Regions from separate parts of the Pseudomonas sp. Leaf127 genome, predicted to be linked through region 3. Evidence: predicted binding sites of a transcription regulator. Region 3 holds the regulator's gene; each other region holds the start of a gene.

Region 1 (4,282 bases), on a different contig from region 3:
ACGCCCGGCTCCCGGGTCAGGGTATGGCTGGCGGGACCGGTCAGGTCGAGGGTGTGCTGCATGTCTTTGGTCATGGCCGCCACGATAGCGCCTGTACAACGAAAAAGGCCACCCGCAGGTTGATGCCGATCAGTCAAATAATCCGCGCCAGCGCAGGCGAGTCCCGGCCGAATACAAATCAAGGGTCGGTGGCACACACCTCGGCAGTGGCCAGGACCAGTGCCTGGGCATGGGCCGGATCGCCGGGAAGCGGGCCGAGGCCTGCGTTCAGCCAGCGCCTGCACGCAGGGGCTGCCTGGAAAGGTTGAACGTCTGCATAGGACTGAAGCAGTTGTGTCTGCAAGCGGTCGAGTTCAGGGCGGATGTCCTGCGCCAGGTCCTGCCTGGGGGTGTCCGGTGCCCGGCCTGCCGTGCGCCATTGGCTGAGTCGTGCATTCTGCACCTGCTTGCTGGCCTCGATCTGGGCACGGAACAACCGCTCGACCCTGTCGGGATCCAGGTTGAATGCCGGCGCACGGGCCCTGGCGTTGGCGATGACCTGCCGCTCACGCGCCGGGTCCTCGACGGCCTTGCCGCTGTCCCATTTGCTCAAGGCAACCTGATCGGCCAGGGCCAGGCGCTCATGAATGGCCTGCAAGAGCGGCCCCATGGCCGTGCTGCCCGGTTCCGTTGCCTGGGCGAAGGTGAAGGGCAAGTGCATCAAGGCCAGGAGTGCAGTCGCTAGCGGCAGGCGCATGGGTTATCTCGTGTCAGCGTGGTTGAGGGCTGCGCGCAGGTGTCGATTCATGCCCGGCACCAGTGCGCACTGCAAGACTGCCAGAGAGCCGCACAGCGCCAGCGGTAGATATGTACCGCGTCTGGGGTGGAGGATGTATGTATGTGCCAGAAACGAAAAAGGCCACCCGAAGGTGACCTTGTTCGTTACGCAGGACAAGCCCGCGCGGTGCAATCAGCAGCTGTAGTACAGGTCGTATTCCAGCGGGTGTACGAAGGTGCGGACCTTGATTTCTTCGTGGCTCTTCAGCTCGATGTAGGCATCGATGAAGTCGTCGGAGAACACGCCGCCCTTGGTCAGGAATGCACGGCCCTTGTCCAGCTCTTCCAGGGCTTCTTTCAGGCTACCGCAAACCTGTGGAATCTCTTTGGCCTCTTCAGGCGGCAGGTCATACAGGTTCTTGTCGGCGGCATCGCCTGGGTGGATCTTGTTCTGGATACCGTCCAGGCCGGCCATCAGCAGGGCAGCGAAGGCCAGGTACGGGTTGGCAGCCGGATCCGGGAAACGGGCTTCGATACGACGGCCGCGTGGGCTGGAGACGTAAGGAATACGGATCGAGGCCGAGCGGTTACGGGCCGAGTAGGCCAGCATGACCGGGGCTTCGAAGCCTGGCACCAGACGCTTGTAGGAGTTGGTGGCCGGGTTGGTGAAGCCGTTCAGGGCCTTGCCGTGCTTGATGATACCGCCGATGAAGTACAGGGCAGTGTCGGACAGGCCGGCATAGCCTTCGCCGGCAAAGGTGTTCTTGCCGTCTTTGGCGATCGACATGTGCACGTGCATGCCCGAACCGTTGTCGCCGTAAAGGGGCTTGGGCATGAAGGTGGCGGTACGGCCATAGGCGTCGGCCACGTTGTGGACAACGTACTTCAGGGTCTGGACTTCGTCAGCCTTCTTGACCAGCGTGTTGAATTTCACGCCGATTTCGTTCTGGCCGGCCGTGGCCACTTCGTGGTGGTGCACTTCGACGAACTGGCCCATTTCTTCCAGTGCGTTGCACATGGCAGTACGGATTTCGTGGTCGTGGTCGACCGGTGGCACCGGGAAGTAGCCGCCCTTGACGCCTGGACGGTGGCCCTTGTTGCCGCCTTCGACGTCCTGGTCAGTCATCCACGAGCCTTGCTCGGAGAAGATCTTGAACATGGAGCCGGAGATGTCGGACTTGTACTTGACCGAGTCGAAGATGAAGAATTCAGGCTCTGGACCGACGAACACGGTGTCGCCGATGCCGGTGGTCTTGAGGTATTCCTCGGCACGGTGAGCGATGGCGCGCGGGTCGCGGTCATAGCCCTGCATGGTCGACGGTTCGATGATGTCGCAGACCAGGATCAGGGTCGGCTCTTCGGTGAACGGGTCCAGTACGGCCGAGTCGTCGTCCGGCAGCAGGATCATGTCGGAGGCTTCGATGCCTTTCCAGCCTTCGATGGAGGAACCGTCGAACATCTTGCCGACTTCAAAGAAGTCGTCGTCCAGCGCATCGCGCGCCGGCATGGTGACGTGCTGCTGCTTGCCCTTGGTATCGGTGAAGCGCAGATCAATCCATTTAACGTCATGATCTTTGATGAGTTGAACCGACTTCGACATGGTGTCCTCCGGGTGACTTGAGGCCGCTGCTTGGTGTTGGCCCCGACGATTTGGGTGATGCACGGCGCAGAATACTCTGCCATGGCAACCTGCCTCACAAGGGAGCAATTTGCATGCCAGTGCCCTGAGTTGGGTTCTGCGCCCCAAATCCAAGCGTTAAATGCCCGCAGGCGGATTTTCGGCAAAATATGTGCACCATCATGAGGCTGAATTTGCTGCAAGTGTTCGTTTTTGGTGCGCCGATGATCGGGCATACGATAACTGGTTAAACCTTGAGCAATTTCCGCTATAATCCGCGCCCCTCTTTTTTAGCTGGCCCCACGCGCATTGTTTCTATGAAACTGATCGTCAAAGTTTTCCCCGAAATCACCATCAAAAGCCCGCCGGTGCGCAAGAAGTTCATTCGCCAGCTGGCCAAGAACATCCGTACCGTCCTGCGTGAGCTGGATGCTGACATCGTCGTGGGCGGCGTGTGGGACAACCTGGAAGTCGAAACCCGGCTGACCGATCCGAAGATCCTGCAGGGCATTACCGAGCGCCTGAGCTGCATGCCCGGGATCAACCAGTTCCTGCAAGTGGCCGAATACCCGCTGGGCGACTTCGACGACATCGTCGCCAAATGCAAGGCGCACTACGAAGACCTGTTGCCCGGCAAGGTGTTTTCGGTGCGCTGCAAGCGTGCCGGCCGGCACACGTTCACCTCCATGGAGGTCGAGCGTTACGTGGGCAGCCAGCTGCGCCGTCAATGTGGCGCCGCCGGCATCGAGCTGAAGCAGCCCGACCTGGTGGTGCGCATGGAGATCCGTGACCAGCGCCTGTTCGTGATCCACAGCCAGCACCAGGGCCTGGGCGGCTACCCGCTGGGCGCGCTGGAGCAGACCCTGGTGTTGATGTCGGGCGGTTTCGACTCCACCGTGGCGGCCTATCAGATCATGCGCCGCGGCCTGGTCACGCATTTCTGCTTCTTCAACCTGGGCGGCCGTGCCCACGAACTGGGCGTGATGGAAGTCGCGCATTTCATCTGGAAAAAATACGGCAGCTCCCAGCGTGTGCTGTTCGTCAGCGTGCCGTTCGAAGAAGTTCTGGGCGAAATTCTGCAAAACGTCGATGACAGTCATATGGGTGTAGTGTTGAAGCGTATGATGTTACGCGCAGCCTCGGCCATGGCCGAACGCCTGGAGATCGACGTGCTGGTCACCGGCGAGGCGATTTCCCAGGTGTCGAGCCAGACCCTGCCGAACCTGAGCCTCATCGATTCGGTGACTGACAAGCTGGTGCTGCGGCCGCTGATCGCGACCGACAAGCAGGACATCGTCAACCTGGCGACGAAGATCGGCACGGCTGAGTTCGCCCGGCACATGCCTGAATATTGCGGGGTGATTTCGGTCAACCCCAAGACCCATGCCAAGCGCAACCGCGTCGAGCATGAAGAAACCCGCTTCGACATGGCGGTGCTGGACCGCGCCCTGGAGCGCGCCCGCCTGGTGACCGTTGATCAGGTGATCGACGACCTGGGCCAGCATGTCGAGGTTGAAGAAGTCCAACAGGCCCTGGCCGGCCACGTCATCGTCGACATCCGTCACCCGGATGCCCAGGAAGACCAGCCGCTGCACGTGCCGGGCATAGAAGTACAGACGCTGCCGTTCTATGCACTGAACAGCCGTTTCAAGGAACTGGACGGTAATCGCCAGTACCTTTTGTATTGCGACAAAGGCGTCATGAGCCGCCTGCATGCTCACCATCTGCTCAGTGAGGGGTATGCCAATGTGCGCGTATATCGACCGAGCTAAACGCCCGGGGCTGTTTGCCTGTGGCTTGCGTCACCGGCCCCCCGACGCCTAGTGCATCGGCCGACGCCTCAAGCTTCAAACGTTAATCGCTGCCCTCAACCGGCAGCAGACCGAATCCTCTGATCGAGATACACAA
Region 2 (4,282 bases), on a different contig from region 3:
ACCGGACAGCTCCGGCAGGCCTGCCACGATCTCATCGGTGACCAGATGAAACCCGCGAGGCCTGGCCCGGAGGGTAATTCCAGATTGCTGCCACATGGCGTTCTCCGCACGTTCGGCGCGCATTCTAACTCGCCTGAGAAAAAAGCAAAGCGCGCGATAAAGCGACCGTGCGTTCAGTGCTGCCAGAGACGAATACAAGCGCCGCCCGTGCCGCATGAAACCTGTGCCATCACGCGCCGATGGTTACTCAATGACAACGCCGATGTCGAGTCGATCCCTGAATTTCAGGCAAAAAAATGCCCGGCTAGCCGGGCACTTTTCAGGTTGCGCTTACAGGTTGTAGCCACGTTCGTTGTGCTGCGCCAGGTCCAGGCCCACGGCCTCTTCCTCTTCGTTGACGCGCAGGCCGATGACCACATCCAGTACCTTGAGGATGATGTAGGTCACGATGGCGGTGTACACGACGGTGAACGCCACGCCTTTGAACTGTACCCAGACCTGGGTGCCGATGTCGGTCACGGTGCCAAAGCCGCCCAGTGCCGGGGCTGCAAATACGCCGGTCAGGATGGCGCCGACGATACCGCCCACGCCGTGCACGCCGAAGGCGTCCAGCGAGTCGTCATAGCCCAGCTTGCGCTTGAGGCTGGTGGCGCAGAAGAAGCACACCACACCCGACACCAGGCCGATGACCAGTGCGCCCATCGGGCCTGCAGTACCGGCAGCCGGCGTAATGGCCACCAGGCCTGCCACCACACCCGAGGCGATGCCCAGGGCGCTGGGTTTGCCGTGGGTCAGCCACTCGGCGAACATCCAGCCCAGGGCGGCGGCGGCGGTGGCGATCTGGGTGACCAGCATCGCCATGCCGGCAGTGCCGTTGGCTGCGGCCGCAGAGCCTGCGTTGAAGCCGAACCAGCCGATCCACAGCATGGCCGCACCAATCAGGGTATAGCCCAGGTTGTGCGGGGCCATCGGGGTGGTCGGGTAGCCTTTGCGCTTGCCCAGTACCAGGCACGCCACCAGGCCCGCCACACCGGCGTTGATGTGCACCACGGTGCCACCGGCGAAGTCCAGCACGCCCCAGTCCCACATCAGGCCACCCACACCGCCCCAGACCATGTGGGCAATCGGTGCGTAGACCAGGGTGAACCAGATGGCCATGAAGATCAGCATGGCGGAGAACTTCATGCGCTCGGCGAACGCACCGACGATCAGCGCCGGGGTGATGATCGCGAAGGTCATCTGGAAGGTGATGAACACCGCTTCAGGAAACAGTGCGGCAGCACTGGTCAGGCTTGCAGGTGTCACGCCGGCCAGGAAGGCTTTCTGGAAGCCGCCGACGAAGGAGCTGAAGTTGACCACGCCCTCTTCCATGCCGGTGGCGTCGAACGCCAGGCTGTAGCCGTACACCACCCAGAGGATGCTGATGAGACCGGTGATGGCAAAGCACTGCATCATCACCGACAGGATATTCTTGGAACGGACCATGCCACCGTAGAACAGGGCAAGACCTGGAATGGTCATGAACAGAACCAGGGCCGTCGCCGTCAACATCCATGCAGTATCGCCGGAGTTCAGCACAGGTTCTGCAGCAGGTTCAGCCGCCAGGGCCAGACCAGGTAAAGCGAGGGACAACAGGGCTCCTAGCCCTGCGAATTGACGCAGAGTCATATTGTTTCTCCTGGGGCGTTGGGTTTGGCGGCTGTTAGATCGCGTCGGTATCGGTTTCGCCGGTACGGATGCGGATGGCCTGTTCCAGATTGACTACGAAAATCTTGCCATCGCCGATCTTGCCGGTGTTGGCCGCCTTGGTGATGGCCTCGATCACCCGATCCAGGTCCTTGTCATCGATGGCGACATCGATTTTCACCTTGGGAAGGAAGTCGACTACATATTCAGCACCGCGATACAGCTCGGTGTGACCCTTCTGACGCCCGAAACCTTTGACTTCCGTGACAGTGATGCCCTGCACGCCGATCTCGGACAACGATTCGCGCACGTCGTCCAACTTGAACGGCTTGATGATTGCAGTGACTAGTTTCATGAAACTTTCTCCCGAATTGGTGGACTTGCCCCAGGAAAACAAACCCGTCTCAAGTCTAAGCGCAGTGCCTGGCTTTGTAACGTCTCGCGCGCCGCATTCAGGCGCCGATCGCTGCCAGATAGCTGTATCTGACGAAACACTTCCCCGCGTAGCCTGCCGCACTGCCTTCGTCACAGCGACTGCATCAGTGCATGGGTCACAAGGGACTAAGCAGAAAGCTTGCCAGCTCGTAATTTTTCATTGAAATCAGGCCATTGCTCTTGATCGACGGCCTTTGCAGGCCGTCAGGCGCTGCAAGACGCACAATAACGGTGCGTGCGTGCACGCCCGGATGCGCGATAAGCGTGCGTCAGAGCAAGGGAAAAATGCACCGTGCTACACTGGCGCGCATTTGCTAACGGGAAATCCTCATGCTCGCCCCCAAAGCCCTGCTCGATGCCCTGAGCGATCACGCCTCACGCCTGTTCAACGGCGACACGCCGCTGCCGCGCAACGAGTTCGAGGCCCAGTTCAAGATTCTGCTGCAGAGCGCCTTCAGCAAGCTCGATCTGGTCAGCCGCGAAGAGTTCGACAGCCAGATGGCTGTCCTGGCCCGCACGCGCGCTCGTCTGGAAGCACTGGAAGCGAAAGTCGCCGCATTGGAAAATAGCGAGACCGGCGAATCTCGGGACTGAGTTTCGCAGGCTCCCATAAAGTGTCACGGACGATGCAGGCACCTGCAGACGCCTGACGCTTGTCCCTGTCGACACGACATTTTGTCTGTCGATAACGGGTATTGCGCCAAGACCCCTGCAACTGGAGGTCTTTTATCTGGCTTTTTCGTCTAAAATGCCCGGCTGAATCGTTCAGGTCACTCCCCGTCTGCCTCATCGAGGCAGGCCGGACGCTGCCGGGCACGCCCGGTCCGGCGCTGTGACATCGACGAATCCGCGATCCGCCTGATGGGCGCGAGCAAGCAAGAAGGCTTGACCCTGGTGCCACGACGCCAGACGAGCCGGTACACCGAAGTGTCATCGAAGTCGCTGAAGCCAACAACTAATAAGAGATCAGCACGGGAGGGACATAATAATGAGGTCGATTTTTTTCGATCTGGTGAGTCGCCTCTCCAGCCTTGCTGCAAGGCAGCCTTGGACAACGCGGTAGTCATTACCGTCTCCGGGCCTGTGGTAGCGCAAGAATGGCAGGAGGGATGGCGTTAATCCTAGGAACTACAACATGTTTAATAAAGTGAACAAGGCCTTGCTCGGCTTGGCGCTGTCGGTGGGTTTCATGCCTGTCCATGCCGCCGAAGCCAAAAAAGTGGATGTACTGCTCATTGGCGGCGGCATCATGAGTTCCACCCTGGGTGTCTGGCTCAACGAACTGGAGCCGAGCTGGTCGATCGAAATGGTCGAACGCCTGGACGCCGTCGCCGAAGAAAGCTCCAACGGCTGGAACAATGCCGGCACCGGTCACTCGGCCCTGGCCGAGCTGAACTACACCCCGGAAGGCAAAGACGGCAAGATCGACATCTCCAAGGCGATCGAGATCAACGAGTCGTTCCAGATCTCGCGTCAGTTCTGGGCCTGGCAGGTCAAGAATGGCGTGCTCAAGGACCCGCGTTCGTTCATCAACTACACCCCGCACATGAGCTTCGTGTGGGGCGACGAGAACATCCAGTTCCTGCAGAAGCGCTTCGAGGCACTCAAGGCCAGCCCGCTGTTCAGCGGCATGCAGTATTCCGAAGACCCGGCGCAGATCAAGCAATGGGTGCCGCTGATGATGGAAGGGCGTGACCCGAGCCAGAAGATCGCTGCCACCTGGAGCCCGATCGGCACTGACATGAACTTCGGCGAAATCACCCGCCAGTTCGTCGGCCACCTCAAGACCAAAGAGCAGTTCGACCTCAAGCTGTCCAGCGAAGTCGAAGAGATCAAGCGCAACGCCGACGGCGGCTGGCGCGTGACTTACAAGAATCTCAAGGACGGCACCGAGACCTCCACTGACGCCAAGTTCGTGTTCATCGGCGCCGGCGGCGGTGCCCTGCACCTGCTGCAGGAATCGGGCATTCCTGAAGCCCAGGAATACGGCGGCTTCCCGGTCGGCGGTTCGTTCCTGGTGACCGAGAACCCGACCATTGCCGAAGCGCACCTGGCCAAGGCCTATGGCAAGGCATCGGTTGGCTCGCCGCCCATGTCGGTTCCCCACCTGGACACCCGCGTGCTCGATGGCAAGCGCGTGATCCTGTTTGGCCCGTTCGCG
Region 3 (4,282 bases):
ACGAAATGACGGCCGACAAGGTCGAACACGTCAAGGCCTCCGATGTCACCCTGCTGACCCGGCCGGACCTGCAGATGTACCGTGGCACGGCGTTCCCGTGGCACGTGCAGAGCGCACGCGGTGAAGTCTCACCCGGCGGCGAGCAGGTCGAGCTGATCGACGATGTGCGTGTATCGCGCACCGATGAAAAGAAACGTTCGACTGTCATTACCAGCACTCGAATGACCGTATTCCCACAGAAGCAATATGCGCAGACCGAGCAAGCCGTTAGAATCGACGCCGGCGGCGGTGTCACTACGGCCAAAGGGATGAAAGCGTATTTGAACGACGGCAGGATGGACCTGCTGTCCAACGTAAGAGGACAGTATGAGGCTCGTTAAAACTCTTCCTTTCTTGCTCGGCCTGGGCGCAGCACTGGGAAGCGCGAGCGCCTGGTCCCTGCCCACAGACCGTGACCAGCCGATTCATATCCAGTCGGACGATGCGCAGCTCGACGACAAGCAGGGTGTTGCCACCTACAAGGGCAATGTCATCATCACCCAGGGCTCGATGAAGATCACCGGCAACACCGTGACCATCACACGCAATGCCCAGGGCGAAGTCGATGTTTTCACCTCGGTCGGCAACCTGGCCTATTACGAGCAGAAGCCTTCGGCGACCAAGCCTATCGTCCAGGCCTATGCCGTGACCATCCAGTACAACGCGGGCCAGGACCGGATCACACTGATCGACAAGGCCAAGGTCATCAACGATGGCAACACCTCCGAAGGCGAAAAGATCGTCTACGACACCGTGCGCCAGATCGTCAGTGCAGGTCGCGCGACCGGCAGCAACGTGACGACGCCACGGCCACGGATCGACATGGTCATCCAGCCGAAAAAGAAAACCGAACCGCAGCAGAAGGCCCAGTAAATGGCAACGCTCAAAGCCCAGCACCTGGCCAAGAGTTACAAGAGTCGCCAGGTCGTACGCGATGTAAGCCTGTCGATCGACAGTGGCCAGATCGTCGGCCTGCTGGGCCCGAACGGTGCCGGCAAGACGACGTGTTTCTACATGATCGTCGGCCTGGTGCAGGCCGACCAGGGGCGCGTACTGATCGATGACCTGGATGTCAGCCACCAGCCGATGCACGGCCGGGCTCGCGCCGGTATTGGCTACCTGCCCCAGGAAGCCTCTATTTTTCGCAAGCTGACCGTGGCCGATAACATCATGGCCATCCTGGAAACCCGCAAGGAGCTCGACGGCGCGGCACGCCGCAAGGAGCTGGAAAACCTCTTGCAGGAGTTTCACATCACCCATATCCGCGACAGCCTGGGCATGAGCCTGTCCGGTGGCGAGCGGCGCCGTGTGGAAATTGCCCGGGCACTGGCCACTGCCCCCAAGTTCATCCTGCTGGACGAGCCCTTTGCCGGTGTCGACCCGATTTCGGTCGGCGATATCAAGCAGATCATTCATCACCTGAAGGCCAAGGGCATTGGCGTACTGATCACCGATCACAACGTCCGTGAAACCCTGGACATCTGCGAAACCGCCTACATCGTCAATGATGGACAGTTGATCGCCGAAGGCGATGCCGAGACCATCCTGGCCAACCAGTTGGTCAAAGAGGTCTACCTCGGACACGAGTTCCGCCTCTAGACCGACCACAATGACCATTGACAGCGGATTATTTGTCGTGGCGCTCTAGGCAAGCGCTTGAATTTCAGGCATATAACTTGCTTATAAAAGGCGGCGCCCAGGCGCCCTGTAGTGGATGGCGCACGCGCGCCGGCGAATGTAAGGTGTTGAGCCACTGCCATGAAACCATCGCTAGTCTTGAGAATGGGCCAGCAGCTGACGATGACACCGCAGCTGCAACAGGCTATCCGCTTACTCCAGTTGTCGACCCTGGACTTGCAGCAGGAAATCCAGGAAGCCCTGGAATCCAACCCCATGCTGGAACGCCAGGAAGAAGGCGACGATTTCGATAATTCCGACCCGATGGCGGACAATATCGAAAACAAGCCGGGCAACGAGCGTGAACACGAGCCCCAGGATTCGACCTATCAGGAATCGTCCGCACCCACCGTGGACAATCTTGAAGAAGGCGAATGGAACGAGCGCATCCCTAACGAACTGCCGGTCGACACGGCCTGGGAAGACATCTACCAGACCAGCGCCAGCAGCCTGCCCAGCAATGATGATGACGAGTGGGACTTCACCACCCGCACCTCTGTCGGTGAAAGCCTGCAGAGCCATCTGCTGTGGCAGCTCAACGTCGCGCCGATGTCCGACACCGACCGCCTCATTGCCGTCACCCTGATCGACTGCATCAACAATCAGGGGTATCTGGAAGAGTCGCTGGAAGAGCTGCTGGAAGCCTTCGATCCCGAACTGGACATCGAACGCGATGAAATCGAAGCCGTGCTGCATCGCATCCAGCAATTCGAACCGGCCGGCGTCGGCGCCCGTACCCTGAGCGAATGCCTGCTGCTGCAACTGCGCCAGATGCATGCCAGTACGCCCTGGCTGAGCGAAGCCCAGCGCCTGGTCACCGACTACATCGATCTGCTGGGCGGGCGCGACTACTCGCAACTGATGCGTCGCATGAAGCTCAAGGAAGATGACCTGCGCCAGGTCATCGAACTGGTCCAGAGCCTCAATCCACGGCCGGGCTCGCAGATCGAGTCCAGCGAGCCGGAATATGTCGTGCCCGATGTCATTGTGCGCAAGGACAGCGAACGCTGGCTGGTCGAACTGAACCAGGAAGCGGTGCCACGCTTGCGGGTCAACCCGCAGTACGCCGGTTTCGTGCGCCGCGCCGACACCAGCGCCGACAACACCTTCATGCGCAATCAGTTGCAGGAAGCCCGCTGGTTCATCAAGAGCCTGCAAAGCCGCAACGAAACACTGATGAAGGTGGCCACCCAGATCGTCGAGCACCAGCGCGGCTTTCTCGAATACGGCGACGAGGCCATGAAGCCACTGGTGTTGCATGACATCGCCGAAGCCGTGGGCATGCATGAATCGACCATTTCCCGGGTCACCACGCAGAAATTCATGCACACGCCGCGTGGCATATACGAACTGAAATACTTCTTTTCCAGCCACGTCAGCACCTCCGAAGGCGGCGAATGCTCGTCCACGGCCATTCGCGCGATTATCAAGAAACTGGTGGCGGCGGAAAATCAGAAAAAGCCATTGAGCGACAGCAAGATCGCTGGTTTACTGGAGGCACAAGGCATTCAAGTCGCCCGTCGCACAGTCGCCAAGTACCGCGAATCCCTCGGGATAGCGCCGTCCAGCGAGCGTAAGCGGCTGATGTAGCGGACGAAGCACCTGCAGGTGGCGTACCAGAGCTCACCGCTGCTTGCAGGCGCAGGCCACAGCGTTCCAGTGGCAGGTCACCGACCTGTCTCTTATGCACTGGCAAAGGGAGAAAGCTGTATGCAAGTCAATATCAGTGGACAACATCTGGAAGTGACCAAACCCCTTCGTGAGTATGTGGAGCTCAAACTCAAGAAGCTCGAAGGGCATTTCGACAAGATCACCAACGTCCAGGTCACGATGACGGTCGAGAAGCTGAAGCAGAAAATCGAAGCCACTTTGCATATTCATGGTGGGGAGGTCGTAGCCAACGCCGAACATGACGACATGTACGCGGCCATCGACCTGCTCACCGACAAGCTCGACAGACAATTGCTCAAGCACAAGGAAAAGCAGCAAAGCATCCTCAAGGGTGCGACAGCGCGCTGACATACCAACCCATGATTCGACTTGAAAACATACTGACCCCCGGCCGTTCCCTGGTGAACGTGCCGGGAGGCAGCAAGAAACGCGTGCTTGAACAGATCGCCAACCTCATCGGGCGTGAAGTACCCGCCCTGGACGCACAAGACGTATTTGAAAAACTGCTGGCCCGCGAAAAACTGGGCTCGACCGGCTTTGGCAATGGCATCGCCATTCCTCACTGCCGCCTGAATGACTGCGTAGAACCGGTCAGTGCGGTTCTGTTGCTCGACAAGGCAGTGGAGTTCGATGCTATCGACGGTGAGCCCGTCGACCTGCTGTTCGTACTGCTGGTACCACAGGCGGCCACGGACGAACATCTCAAGCTGCTGAGCCAGATTGCCGGCATGCTTGATCGCAGCGATGTACGCGACCAGTTGCGCAGCGCGAAAAGCAGTCAGGCGCTTTACGATTTAGTACTGGAAAAACTCAAAGGCCATTGAGCATGCGCATGATCATCGTCAGTGGCCGCTCAGGCTCAGGCAAGAGCACGGCACTCGACGTACTGGAAGAC

The links. Region 3 encodes sigma-54, which starts transcription at its own class of promoters, with help from an activator protein. Its sites were predicted from a motif close to ANTGGCATNNANNTTGCTNT; they were not measured.
Region 1: a site for sigma-54 is predicted at 2,458-2,477, ahead of glnA (glutamate--ammonia ligase). Genes of this name have one in related genera too.
Region 2: a site for sigma-54 is predicted at 2,249-2,268, ahead of glnK (P-II family nitrogen regulator). Genes of this name have one in related genera too.

The regions. Positions count from the first base shown of each region.
Region 1 covers NZ_LMOA01000022.1:355,370-359,651, forward strand. Annotated here, with positions in the region: gene ASF84_RS19460 (hypothetical protein) at 1-74, opposite strand, end outside; gene ASF84_RS19465 (chorismate mutase) at 179-736, opposite strand; gene glnA (glutamate--ammonia ligase) at 950-2,356, opposite strand; gene thiI (tRNA uracil 4-sulfurtransferase ThiI) at 2,692-4,146, shown strand.
Region 2 covers NZ_LMOA01000023.1:309,120-313,401, forward strand. Annotated here, with positions in the region: gene ASF84_RS22510 (secondary thiamine-phosphate synthase enzyme YjbQ) at 1-96, opposite strand, end outside; gene ASF84_RS22515 (ammonium transporter) at 331-1,668, opposite strand; gene glnK (P-II family nitrogen regulator) at 1,703-2,041, opposite strand; gene ASF84_RS22525 (accessory factor UbiK family protein) at 2,452-2,715, shown strand; gene mqo (malate dehydrogenase (quinone)) at 3,257-4,282, shown strand, end outside.
Region 3 covers NZ_LMOA01000001.1:115,720-120,001, reverse strand. Annotated here, with positions in the region: gene lptC (LPS export ABC transporter periplasmic protein LptC) at 1-380, shown strand, start outside; gene lptA (lipopolysaccharide transport periplasmic protein LptA) at 367-912, shown strand; gene lptB (LPS export ABC transporter ATP-binding protein) at 913-1,638, shown strand; gene ASF84_RS00495 (RNA polymerase factor sigma-54) at 1,798-3,306, shown strand; gene hpf (ribosome hibernation-promoting factor, HPF/YfiA family) at 3,427-3,735, shown strand; gene ptsN (PTS IIA-like nitrogen regulatory protein PtsN) at 3,747-4,211, shown strand; gene rapZ (RNase adapter RapZ) at 4,214-4,282, shown strand, end outside.